Nitratifractor salsuginis DSM 16511: one gene and its partner. The protein of the gene in region 2 interacts with the protein of the main gene of each other region in a pairwise test. Links are inferred from orthologs where the notes say so. Each region holds a gene or a part of one and is shown on either strand. Other genes may lie near its edges.

What was found. Proteins that work in one complex are often made in the same cells at the same time.
Region 1: the proteins of NITSA_RS06415 (region 2) and yegS interact in binary tests that used the Escherichia coli proteins (3 or more experiments, as listed by UniProt). The link is inferred for Nitratifractor salsuginis DSM 16511 from one-to-one orthologs.

The regions. Positions count from the first base shown.
Region 1 is NC_014935.1:493,591-499,917, reverse strand. Bases 428-3,242 are described here. They hold yegS (lipid kinase YegS), read left to right. Parts: upstream 428-1,289; coding sequence 1,290-2,195; downstream 2,196-3,242. Other genes in these bases: NITSA_RS02470 (metallophosphoesterase family protein), read left to right, coding at 2,195-3,082; murD (UDP-N-acetylmuramoyl-L-alanine--D-glutamate ligase), read left to right, coding at 428-862. Also shown: more of murD, read left to right, coding at 1-427; metH (methionine synthase), read right to left, coding at 4,313-6,327. UniProt on the Escherichia coli protein: In vitro phosphorylates phosphatidylglycerol but not diacylglycerol; the in vivo substrate is unknown.
Region 2 is NC_014935.1:1,262,902-1,269,891, reverse strand. The notes cover bases 1-2,806. They hold NITSA_RS06415 (citrate synthase), read left to right. Parts: upstream 1-664; coding sequence 665-1,948; downstream 1,949-2,806. Other genes in these bases: NITSA_RS11115 (IS256 family transposase, variant Zn-binding type), read right to left, coding at 2,094-2,806; NITSA_RS06420 (SpoIIAA family protein), read left to right, coding at 176-568; NITSA_RS06425 (SulP family inorganic anion transporter), read right to left, coding at 1-60. Outside these bases: more of NITSA_RS11115, read right to left, coding at 2,807-3,014; tnpA (IS200/IS605 family transposase), read left to right, coding at 3,123-3,551; lhgO (L-2-hydroxyglutarate oxidase), read right to left, coding at 3,802-4,992; NITSA_RS06395 (malic enzyme-like NAD(P)-binding protein), read right to left, coding at 5,107-6,408; NITSA_RS06390 (methylenetetrahydrofolate reductase), read right to left, coding at 6,556-6,990.

The sequences.
Region 1 (6,327 bases), 770 kb from region 2 along the record:
CGGGGGCAACATCGGAACCCCTCTGGCCGATCTCGACCCCGAAGCACCCCTGTGGATCCTGGAGACCAGCTCCTACACCCTCCACCATACCCGCTACGCCTCCCCCGATCTCTATCTGCTTCTGCCCATCACCCCCGATCACATCGATTGGCACGGTAGCCCCGAGGCTTATACCGCCGACAAATTGGCCCCGCTGAGAACGATGCGCGAAGGCGAGCTTGCCCTGATCCCCGCCGGCCTGCCTCGACCCTCGAGTGCCGCCTGGGTCGTGGAATACGACTCCAATGCCTACCTCGAATCCTTTTTCGACCTCGACGCTTCACGGCTTCGCTACCGGGCGGGCTTTCTCCAGGATGCCCTATTGGCCCTGGCCGTCAGCCGTACCCTCTTCGACGAAGCCGACTACGACCAGCTCGATGCCTTCCGCCTCGACCGGCACCGCCAGGAAGAGATCCTCGATGCCCGGGGCCGCCTCTGGGTCAACGACTCCAAAGCTACCAACCTCGACGCAGCCCTCCAGGCGTTGGAAGCCTATGCCGACCGTCCTATCCATCTCATTGCCGGCGGCGATGACAAAGGAGTCGATATGACCCCCCTCATCCGGTGCCTCGCCCGGCTCGACGCCAAACTCTACACCATCGGCAGCAACAACCGCCGCCTTAGCCAACTGGCCCGAGACTATGGAGTCCCGGTACAGAGCTTCACCCATCTCGACGAAGCGCTCCAAGCTGTCGATCGAGCCCTAAAGCCCTCGGAAGTCGCCCTGCTTTCCCCCGCCGCCGCCAGCCTGGACCAGTTTCCCTCCTATGCCCACCGAGGAGATGCCCTGGTCGATTATGTCAAGAAAATTGAGATAGATTAAGCGTCATATAAGTTTTATGGGATATAATTTCAGTCCACTTCAAATGGCTCGGTAGCTCAGTTGGTAGAGCAAAGGACTGAAAATCCTTGTGTCGGCGGTTCGATTCCGCCCCGCGCCACCATTCAGGAACTTCCATAAAATCATCATTTTAAACTTCTTCAAACATTAACTCAATATTTGAGATTCTTTCTTTCATCCAACCTGTTTCTAATATCATCCGCTTATAAGCTGGTCTATTTTCCAAACGCCCCCAACCTCGGCAACTATCGAGGGTTACGATATAATTGATTATAAATCGAAAAGGGGTCGTTATGCAGTCATATCAGGAAATTCAAAAAAATTCTTCCTTCTCTTCTGATAAAAGGGCGACTCCTTTTCTATCAAAATGCTTTCCCATTCAGGAAGACGGAAAAAGTGAAGGCAGACTATGAAGATACGTCTGATCCTCAACGGCAGTAAACGTGATCGACAAGATGTCCAGGAAGCGATAACCTGGATTCGACAGCATCACTTTTTCGCCCTTGATGTCCGCTACAGTGAGAGCCCCGAAGATTTTCCTCTACTGGTTACCGACGCAGTCGAGAATGGAGTTGAACGTCTCATCGCCGGCGGAGGGGACGGTACGCTCAATCTTACGGTCAATGCGCTGATGGCGATCCCCAAAGAGAAACGGCCGGAACTGGGCATCTTTCCAATCGGAACAGCCAATGACTTCGCCACCGCTGCCTTCATTCCGGAAAATCCCCGGCAGGCGCTCATAACAGCCATCGACTGCTGCAGCGTTCCCATTGATATAGGACAGGTCAACGAACGCCATTTCCTCAATGTGGCCAGCGGTGGCTTTGGAGCCGTGATCACCGCGGAAACCCCACCGGAGCTCAAACAGATGCTCGGAGGAGCCGCCTATCTGCTTACCGGAGTTTTGAAGCTCTTCGAATTCACCCCTATACAGGGGAAAATGTGTGTGGGCGATCAATGTTTCGAAGGGAGTGCCTACGCCATCGCCGTCTGCAATGCCCGCCAGGCAGGTGGAGGCATGGTCCTCGCCCCGAATGCCTATGTCGATGACGGCCAATTCGATGTAGTCCTCTATACCCTCGATTCACCACCGATCCCGGAAGATCTCGCACCGCCCTCCTCAGTCCTTGGCTGGATCCTTCCTTTCAAAAAGATCTTTCGCGTGCAAGAGGTCACCTTCATCCCCGAAGAGGGCGTGCGGCAGATCAATCTAGACGGCGAACCCTACGAGGCTGACCGTTTCGAGTTCAGGATCCACCCGCAGGCACTCAACGTCGTCCTTCCCCCCAATACCCCTCTGCTCCAGGAAGCATAATGAGAATACTGCACTGCAGTGACCCCCATTTTGATCTCTCACTCAGGAGCATTCCCTGGAAAAAACTATTCGGAAAACGTGCCATAGGGGCACTGAACCTTTTGGGAGGAAGGGGACGCTATTTTGACGAAGCCGAAGAGAAAATCGCCGCACTCGCTCGCTTCAAAGAACGTTACGGTGTCGATCTGGTCCTCTGCACCGGCGATGTGACCGCTCTGGGACTGACGGCGGAGCTGGAAAATGCCGCGGAGCTTCTGGCCCCCCTGGCCCAGCCTCCCAAACATTTCATCATCATTCCCGGTAACCACGATGTCTACAGTGCCGACGTGATACGAGGCGACCATTTCCACTACTATTTCGGCCAATATATGCATACCGATTGGCCCCAATATGCCGTAGACGGCCCCTGGCCCATCGTGCGGCTTTTCAGTGAGGATATAGCCGTCGTCGCCGTCAACAGTGCCAAACCCAATCCCCTTCCCTGGCGCTCGGATGGCTATATCCCCCCTGCACAACTCGAAGCTTTGGAGAAGATCTTACAGGATCATAGAATCAAAGACCGCTGGATCTTCGTGATGACCCACTATGCCGCCAGGCTTGCAAATGGCCGACCGGACAAACCCAACCACGGATTACGCAATGCAGACGAATTCCTCAATGTCTGTCGCCTCATCCAAAAAGGAGCCATCCTCAACGGCCACGTCCACCGATGCTACCGCACTTCATTAGCCGATGAAGGGCTGAATATCGATGAGTACTGCGCCGGCAGCGTTACAATGGAAGGTAGAGAGTGTTTCTGGCTCTTTGATGTAAACCAAGATTCGATGAAGGTTCACCAAGGCTACTTCGATAAAGAGGCTTATGAGTTTAAGCTCAGAAAATCTTAGGGACTCTTCAGCTCAACCTCTTTAATCGGCAAACCATCTTTGAGCGAGAAGATCTCAATAATGATCTTGTCGCAAAACCCTTTATTTGGAATTTCGAGCTAAAGCGGTTTTTCGGGTTGCTAAAAATCCTCTATAGCTTCGGTAATATAGGGTCTAAAAAGGACTTTTTTACAGATGGCTTGTAAAAAAGTGCCCTGTATGCGGTTCCTGGCAGACGAAAAAGAATGGGAAAAGATCTGGGATCCAGCGCTATTTATGTCTAAACTGTCGGCATGGCTTTTCTTCAAGTAGACGTCCTTCCCGAATACAGAAACAACTTTTTATTGCCTACTTCTATGAACACCAAACGCGCAAAGCCTTATCTCGGACCTATCATAGAGATCGGGTGTGGATTCAACGTCAGATTCATAGCTATGAACCGCAGAAGGCTTTACCTCGTCCCAGGCCGGTCACTTTGGTCATCGATGCGACATTCTTCGGAAAACGGGGAGAGGGCTTTGGTGTGCTGGTGGCCAAGGATGTCCTGAGTGGCCGACCTGTAGCGTATCGTTTTATTCAGACTGAGACGCTCAATGAATATGCGATGATTCGGCAAAGCCTTCTCGATCAGGGCTTTGTAATTCAGGCAGCGACCGTCGATGGCCGACGGGGATTATTCGGGCTCTTTGCTGATCTTCCGGTTCAAATGTGCCACTTTTACCAACAGGCGATATTGACCCGTTATCTGACACGCAGACCTACCTATCAAGCCTCCAGGGATCTCAAACGTATTGCATCATATCTCGGCAAAACCACTCCCTGTCGTTTCCGTTATATGCCAGAAGCTTTGCTTCAGAGACACAAGGACTTCTATGAAGAGAAAACGGAAGATGATTCTCCTCGCGGATGGCACTACACCCACGATCGACTTCGTTCAGCCTATCGAAGTCTTGAACGCAATCTTCCTTATCTTTTCACTTATAAAACTCATTCTCATCTTGGCATTGCCAATACGACCAATGCTCTGGATGGGGGGCTCTTCTCTCCGATGAAATCCTTACTGAAAGTTCATCGGGGTATTGGAAACTCTATGAAGAAAAAACTCATCATCGATTTCCTGGAAAAAACTATGAAATAGCAACCCGAAAACCCGCTTTAAGTCTTCATTTTCGATCGAAAGACCGATCAATAGGATTCCCAACTTTCACTGAATTGAGTAGTATGCTGTATCAAGCATTACTACACCATTATTTAGACTGCGTAATAGGTCGCTTCGGGATGGTGCACCACGATCGCCGTCGTGCTCTGCTCGGGGTGGATCTGGAAGGTTTCGCTCAGTTCAATGCCAAACTCTTCGGGCTCAAGGAGGTCAAAGATGACCCGGCTCTGCTCCAGGTCGGGGCAGGCGGCATAGCCGAAGCTGTAGCGCGCACCCCGGTAGCGGTTCATCCGCACATCCCGCAGGGTATGCCCCTCGTCCTCGCTGGCGATGCCCAGATCCAGGCGAATCTGCTTGTGGGCCACCTCCGCCAGAGCTTCGGCTAGTTCCACGCCGAGGCCGTGGACCAGGTTGTACTCCAGATACTCTCCCTTTTCATAAAGCGCCCGCTCATATTCAGTGATCTTCGGCCCGGCGCTGACGCAGGTAAGCGCCACCACATCGTGACGCTCATGGCGGAAGAAGTCGCTCAGCGCCCGATAGGGTTTGCGCCGCTGGCGGGGGAAGTTGAAGACCCCGACCGCGCGTCCCACGATCTCTTCCAGGGGTTCACGGTTGACTTCGCTCTCGCTGAACCACCCCTCATCGGGTGAGAAGAGGAAGAGCTCCTGATCATCGCTGCGGCAGGGATAGTAGCCGTAGAGGATGGTCGGCTCGAAGAGCTTCTCTTTGAGGAAGGTATCCTTCAGCCGTTCCCAGGCGGGATAGACGGTTTTGTCCAGGAGCTTTTGATATTCCTCCTTGCTCATCCCTTTGCTCTTGTAGCCCCAATGCATCTTAAAAAGGGTCCGCTTGTTGACCCAGTCGAAGATCATACTCAGGTCCAGGTTCTCCCGATCCATCACCCGCCGGCCCCAGAAGGGGGGCGTGGGGATCTCCACGGGCTTGGGCATTTTGATCTCTTCAAAAGGAGGGATCACCACCTCCTTCTTCTCTTTGACCACTCGCTCGTTCATATCGCCGGCCATCCGGGTATCGAGGGGTTTGGAGGGGTCTTTTTTCCACTCTTCGATCCGGCTCATCGCCACCACTCCGTCGAAAGCGTCGCGGCAGTAGAAGATGGGGCCCTTGTAGATGGGGCGGCAGTAGTCGTCCACGAATCCCCGGGTCAGCGCCGCTCCCCCCATGATAATCGGTATCTCGATCCCCCGACGGGCCAACTCCTCCAGATTCTCCTTCATCACCTGGGTCGATTTGACCAATAGGCCGCTCATCCCGATGGCGTCGGCGTTGACCTCTTCGTAGGCTTCGAGGAACTGCTCCAGCTCTACTTTGATGCCGATGTTTTTGACCTTGAAGCCATTGTTGGAGAGGATAATGTCCACCAGGTTCTTGCCCACGTCGTGGACGTCGCCTTTGACGGTACCGATCACCAGCGTCGTATCGCTCTCTTTTTCCTGCTTGGTGAGGTAGGGATTGAGGTAATCCACCGTCGCCTTCATCGTTTCGGCCGATTGAAGCACAAAAGGCAGCTGCATCTGCCCACTGCCGAAGAGTTCACCGATCACCTTCATCCCGTCGATGAGAATCTCGTTGACGATCCGGTCGGCGCCCAATTCGTGGCGCGCCTCTTCCACCAGGGGAATGAGCCGCTCCTTGTCTCCGTCCATCAGGAGCTTTTGGATCTTCTCTTCGGTGCTGAGCTTTTCATACTCTTCGTCAGTTTGCTCCGTCTCCAGGGACTTGTCGCTGAAGTGCTCGATGAAGCGGAAGAGGCTGTTCTCGTCGGCGTGGAAGAGGAGCTCTTCACAGACGGCGATATCCTCTTCGCTCATCCGGGAGAGGGGGACGATATGCTTGACGTTGATGATAACGCTGCTGAGTCCCGCTTCGACGCAGTGGTGCAAAAAGACGGAGTTGAGATAGACCCGGGCGTGGGGGGCCAGGCCGAAGGAGATATTGCTCAACCCCAGAGTGGTGCCCAGTTCGGGGTGGCGTTTGTGCAGCTCCCGGATCGCTTCCAGGGTCTGCACCGCCGCGTCGCGGTACTCTTCATCCCCGGAGCCGACGGTAAAGGTGAGCACATCGACGATCAGTTCCTCTTTGC
Region 2 (6,990 bases):
AAGGTCGTTTTTGAGATTGTCCCGGGCATAGTTGCGCAAGGGGATCATAGGGATTTTCATAGTTGGGATTCCTGTTGTGAGTCTGCTCGAATTGAAAATCCGGAATTCTACCATAAACGAAAGACAAACGGGACGCAGAGGTATAATAGAGGTATCACACAAAAAGGAGTCCAATATGTCCATCGAAATCGATACCCGAGGGGTGAACATCACGATCAAGGCAGACGGAAAGCACGAATATGTGGAGATCCGAATGCAGGGCAAACTCCATCACCGGGACTATCAGGTGATGATCCCCGTTATGGAACATGCCATCGAGGCGGCCCGGGACAAAGAGCTCGATATCCTGGTGGATATGCGTCAATTCGAGGGTTGGAGCTTCGAGGCGGCCTTGGATGATATGAAGTTTGGCCTGAAACTGCGAAACGCCTTCAAAAAAATGGCCATCGTCGGCGATAAAAAGTGGGAGGAGCTCTCTATAGAACTCTTCAAACATTTCAGTAAAGGGGAGATACGTTTCTTTAGCGATTACAACGAAGCGCTTGAGTGGCTGCGTTCCGATTCCTGATCATCGTTACGGGTCAATGAAAAAGCTCGGCCTGTGCCGGAGAGACGCTATGGCCCTATGATATACTGAAATCATCAGTATCCCAGGAGGCAAAAGATGGGCAAAAAGACGATGACTCTGATCGACAACCGCAACGGCAAACACTATGAGTATCCCATCCTCGAAGGGAGCCGGGGGCCCGCGGCGGTGGATATGCGGAGCTTTTACCGTGACAGCGGGATGTTCAGCTACGATCCCGGTTTTACCTCCACGGCGAGCTGCCGCTCCGAGATCACTTTCATCGACGGCGAAAAGGGGGAGCTGCGTTATCGGGGGATCCCCATCGAAGAGTTGGCCACAGGCCACAGCTATCTGGAGGTTTGTCATCTGCTTCTTGAAGGGAAGCTCCCCACCGAGGAGGAGCTGACGGCTCTGGACCTGGAGCTGCGGCACCGGGCCTTTTTGCCCGAAAGCCTGGTGAAGCTTTTCGAGACCATGCCCGACAATGCCCACCCTATGTCGACCCTCAGCGCCGGAGCGACGGCACTTTCGGCTTTTTACTACGAGCACCTGAAGCTCGAGAGTGACGAGGATTACCGCGAGATGGCCCACCGGATCATCGCCAAGATGCCCACTCTGGCAGCCTTCGCCTATCGGCACAGCCTGGGGGCCACCTATATCTATCCCGATATCGACCGGAGCTTCACCGAGAATTTCCTCTATATGCTGCGGGCCTATCCCGGAGGCAAGCTCCACCGCGACCCCTCCGGGCCCAGGGAGATCAAGCCCATCGAAGTCCAGGCCCTCGATACCATCTTCACCCTCCACGCCGACCACGAGCAGAACGCTTCCACGACGGTGGTGCGCAGCGTCGCCTCCACCGGCGCCCACCCCTATGTTGCCATCGCCTCCGGGATCGCGGCGCTCTGGGGGCGGGCCCACGGCGGAGCCAACGAGTCGGTGATCGAGCAGCTCAGGATGATCGGCAGCGTGGAGAATGTGGACAAATTCATCGCCCGGGCCAAAGACCCCAAGGACCCCTTCCGGCTGATGGGCTTCGGCCACCGGGTTTACAAAAACTTCGATCCCAGAGCCCGCATTCTCAAGACGCTCCAGGATCAGCTCGTCGAAGAGCTCGATCTCGATACGGAGCTGATGCGTATTGCCCGGCGGATCGAGGAGATCGCCCTGAGCGACGAATATTTCATCAAGCGCAAGCTCTATCCCAATATCGACTTCTACTCCGGTATCATCCTCACCGCCCTGGGACTGCCCCGCTCTATGTTCACTCCCGTCTTCGTCATCGGACGGACCGTGGGTTGGGTGGCCCAGTGGATCGAATTCCGCAAATCCCCCGAAGCGAAGATCGCACGGCCGAGGCAGCTCTATATAGGGAAATGAGGAATGAGTAACCGAGCAACTGAGCAACCGAGCAACTGAGCAACCGAGCAACCGAGTAACCGAGTAATGAGTAACCGATTAATTGAGAATGGAGAGTTGAGAATTGAGAATTGAGAATTGAGACTTAAAGCGGGTTTTCGGGTTGCTATTTCATTGCTTTTTCTAGGAAATCAGTGATGAGTTTCTTCTTCATAGAGTCTCCAATACCCCGATGGATTTTCAATAAAGCTTTCATAGGAGAGAAGAGTCCACCATCCAAAGTATTGGTTGTATTGGCTATGCCAAGATGAGGATGGGTTTTATACGTGAAGAGATAAGGAAGATTGCGTTCAAGACTTCGATAGGCCGAGCGGAGTCGATCATGGGTGTAATGCCATCCACGTGGAGAATCGTCAGGGGTTTTCTCTTCATAGAAATCTTTGTGCCGTTGGAGCCAGGCTTCCAGCATATAGCGGAAACGGCAGGGGGTTGTCTGTCCAAGATAGGAAGCGATACGCTTGAGATCCCTAGAGGCTTGATAGGTAGGTCTGCGCGTCAGATAACGAGTGAGAATGGCTTGTTGATGGAAATGGCACATTTGAACCGGAAGGTCGGCAAAGAGCCCAAACAATCCCCGTCGGCCATCGACGGTGACGGCCTGGATGATAAAGCCCTGATCCAGAAGGCTTTGCCGAAGCATCGCATATTCATTGAGCGTCTCAGTCTGAATGAAACGATACGCTACCAGTTGGCCACTCAGGATATCTTTAGCTACAAGAACACCAAAGCCCTCTCCCCGTTTTCCGAAGAATGTCGCATCGATAACCAAAGTGACCGGTCTGGGATGTGGTGAAGTCTTTGGCGGTTCATAGCTATGAATCTGACGTTGAATCCACTCCCGATCCTTATGATAGGTCCGGGATAAGGCTTTGAGGGTTTGGTGCTCATAGAAGTAGGCAGTAAAGAGTCGTTTTCTGAGGCGGGAGGGACGTCTACGAGAAGAGAAGCTCTGCCGGCAACTTTGGCAAAAATAGCGCTGAATTCCTGCTCTTTTACCATTCTTTTTCGTCGCTTTTGAACCACAGATAGGGCACTTTTTTACAAGCCATCTGTAAAAAAGTCCTTTTTAGAGTCCCCCATCGGGGATCCGTAAACCCCACGCCTTTAGGCGGCCGGGATATGGTATGCTTGAGAGATGCAAGAGTATAAAAGTGGTGGGCATACAGTATGGGATTGTAAATACCATCTCGTGTGGACGACAAAATACCGTTATCCAGTCTTAAAAGGGGATGTAGGGTATCGATGCCGAGATTTGTTGCGTGAGATTGCGATGAGTCGGGAGATGGTGATTTATGCAGGATCCATCAATCGGGATCATGTACATTTGTTGATAGGGATACCGCCAAATATGTCCGTATCGAAAGCGGTGCAATATTTGAAAGGGAAGAGTTCGCATAAATTGATGAGTGAATTTCGGATGCTGAAGAAGCGGTATTGGGGGCAGCATTTGTGGGCGAGAGGATACTGGGTTGCAACGAGTGGAAATGTGACCGATGAAGTCTGGATGGAATATATCAAGAACCAACAACCACCAGAGCTTGATGATGAGTTCCGAGTTGTCTGATCGACTGACGGCCTTCAGGCTGAATGACCGGCTTTCAGCCGTAATCTGAAGCCACCGGCTATTAGCCGGTGGAGGCATTCACGCACCATATTACCGAAGGTTTAAAGGATTTTTAGCAACCCGAAAAACCGCTTTAGCTCAGAATTGAGTGTTGAGAAACGGGACGGCTAGCAACCAAATTGATACCAACGACTGACGACTAAAAACTTGCGACGTGAGGGCCGAAGGCCCGTGCTTGCGACTTGCGACTTTAACTTAAGTGTTCTCCGATTACCCATTCCGTGAAGGGGAGGGCGCAGGTGAAGGCGGGGGAGACGGCGTTGAGGATATGGAGGCTCTTCTCATCCCCTTCGACGATGAAATCATGGACCAGCTCCAGGCTCTCTTTGTCGAGGAGCTGGGCGCGGATGCCGGGGGTGCTCCAGGTGTCGAAGCGCTCGGGCTCGATCTGCTGCACCATCTCCGCGGCGAGGGCGGCCAAATGTTTTTTGGAGTATTTGCGAAACTCTTCCAGGGCCAGGCGGCGGAAGCCGAAGCTATCACTGAGGAAGAGTTTGGCGTCGTACCAGAGGATTTCGCTCAGCTCATCGGGGCGGAAGCGGCTAAGCCCCTGATAATTCTCCCGCCAAAAGGCGGGGATGGCGGTAGGCCCGATCTTGACCGTGCCGTCGACGGTCACGGTGTAGTGGACTCCGAGAAAGGGATTTTCGAGCTTGGGGACGGGGTAGATGTTGGTGCGCAGCGGCGCGGGGCTGCCGCTGTATTTGAGGTAGATCCCTTTGAAAGGGAGGATCGTATAGCGCTCCCCGAAACCGTAGGCCTGGGCGATGCGGTCGGCGTAGAGCCCGGCGCAGTTGATGATGCGGCCGGCGGTAATGCTGTGGGTGCGGGTGAGGATGTGATTGTTGCCCAGGTTCCCCATCCAGGGATTGCCCAGCATGAGCCGGGTCCCTTCATCGGTAACGATCTCCCGCAATTTCCTCAGCACCGCTTTGGGATCGACAGTCGCCGTAGTGGGGCTGTGGAGGGCCTCCCGGTATGTGCGGCAGTTGGGTTCGATCTCCCTCGCTTCCTCTTCGCTGACGATTCGCACATCCACGCCGTTGGCCTCTCCCCGTCGCAGCAGTTCGTGGAGGGTTTGGCGTTCTGATTCATTGCGGGCGACGACCAGCTTGCCGCATTCGTTGATCGCCAGGCCGTGCTTATGGCAAAACGCCCGCATCGCCGCGTTTCCTTCCCGGGTGAAACGGGCTTTGAGGCTTTCGGCAGTGTAGTAAAACCCGGCGTGGAGCACCCCGCTGTTGCGGCCGCTGGCGTGTCGGCCAAGCTCCGGCTCCTTGTCGATGACGACGATGGAAGCTTCGGGATAGCGTTGGCGCAGGTTGTGGGCCATACTCAGGCCGATGATCCCGGCACCGATGATGAGAAAATCGCAGGTCATACACGATCCTTTGGCAAAAAAGGGGCTTTGAATTCGTGATTATAGCGAAGGAAGGGGAAGAAAAATGGGTGGATGATCGCAAAATACGGGCCCGGAAGGCCCGGTAGGAGAAGCTTAGATTTTGCCGTCGAGGTGATCGGCGAGGCGCTGAAGCTTGGCTTTGTAGGCGTCGAGGTCGAACTCTTTGACCCGGGCGACCCCGTCTTCGACGGCAGCCTGGGCGACGGCGGAGGCGACATAGACCAGAACGCGGCGATCGAAGGGAGAGGGGATGATGTAGTCGGGTCCAAACTCCATCGTTTCACGCCCCTGGGCTTTTTTGACGTGCTCGGGCACGGGCTCTTTGGCCAGGGCGGCCAGGGCTTTGGAGGCGGCCATCTTCATATTTTCGGTGATGCGGGTGGCACGCACGTCGAGGGCTCCGCGGAAGATCTGGGGGAAGCCCAGGACATTGTTGACCTGGTTGGGGTAGTCGCTGCGGCCGGTACCGATGATAATATCGGGGCGTGCCTCTTTGGCCAGTTCGGGCTTGATCTCGGGGTTGGGGTTGGCGCAGGCGAAGATGATGGGGCTCTCTTTGCTCATTGTTTTGACCCACTCGGGTTTGATCAGGTCGGGGCCGGAGAGGCCGAGCACCATATCAGCGCCCTTCATCGCGTCTTCGAGGGTGCGGTCGGGTGTGTCGAAAGCGAACTCCTGCTTGTATTTGTTCAAATCAGTCCGTCCGCTGTGGATGACTCCTTTGGAGTCGAGCATCGTGATGTTTTTGACGCCGAGCTGCTTGTACATACGGGCACAGGCGATTCCGGAGGCGCCGGCACCGATGACGACCACTTTGAGGTCTTCGGGTTTTTTGCCGGTCATCTCCAGGACATTGATGAGGCCGGCGGTGGTGATGACGGCGGTACCGTGCTGGTCGTCGTGGAAGACGGGGACGTTACAGATCTCTTTGAGCCGTGCTTCGATCTCGAAGCAGCGGGGAGCGGAGATGTCTTCCAGGTTGACTCCACCGAAGCTGTCGGCGATGCGGGCGACGGTCTCGATGATCTCATCGGTATCTTTGGTATTGATCTCGATGTCGACGGCATCGACGTTGGCGAAGGTTTTGAAGAGAACGGCTTTCCCTTCCATGACGGGCTTGCCCGCCAGATGGCCGATGTCACCCAGGCCCAGGACTGCGGTTCCGTCACTGATGACGGCGACCAGGTTGCCTTTGTTGGTGTATTCGTAGGCTGCCTCTTCATCCTTCTCGATCTCGAGGCAGGGGTAGGCGACGCCGGGGCTGTATGCCATAGAGAGCTCTTTTTCGGTGTCGCAGGGTTTGGTGATCAGGGTGCCGATCTTCCCGTTGGTATCGAATTCGTTACGTGCTTTATGGTACTGAAGGGATTCTTCTCTGAATTTATCGTTGCTCATGGCATCTCCTGTGATTGTGAAATAGTGATACAGTATCTTACATTGAAGAGCTTTAGAATGGAGGATTCGCTTCCGGGAAAGGGATGGCAAATCGCTGAAGTGTAACGAGATTACGCAGAAGGGAGTGTTGAGAGCTGAGCGTTTCGCTCAACGCTCAATAAGCTTCGCACAGAGCTCGAAACGGTTGTGGGTCATCAGGTGGACCTTGGGGTGCAGGGCCATGATCTCGTCGAAGATCCGTTTGGAGAGGGTGAAGCCAACCTCCTGCTCTTTTTCCACACCGTCCATAGCGGCCAAGTTCATTTCGTCGATGATCCTTTTGGGGACGTGGATGCCGGGGACTTTGTCGTCGATGAAGGTGGCAGTGCGGGCCCGGACGATGGGGAACTGTCCCAGGATCAGCCGGGCTTCTTTGGCCGTTTCGCGGATGCTTTTGCCCTTGGCCTCTTCGAAGATCTCCAGGAGTTCCCGGGCATTGTCCAGGTCGAAGACAGGCTGGGTGATGATGGCCCGGGCGCCGTAGTCGAGCTTTTTGACCATCCGTTTCATCAGCTGCTTCATATCTTTGGCATAGGCGTTGCT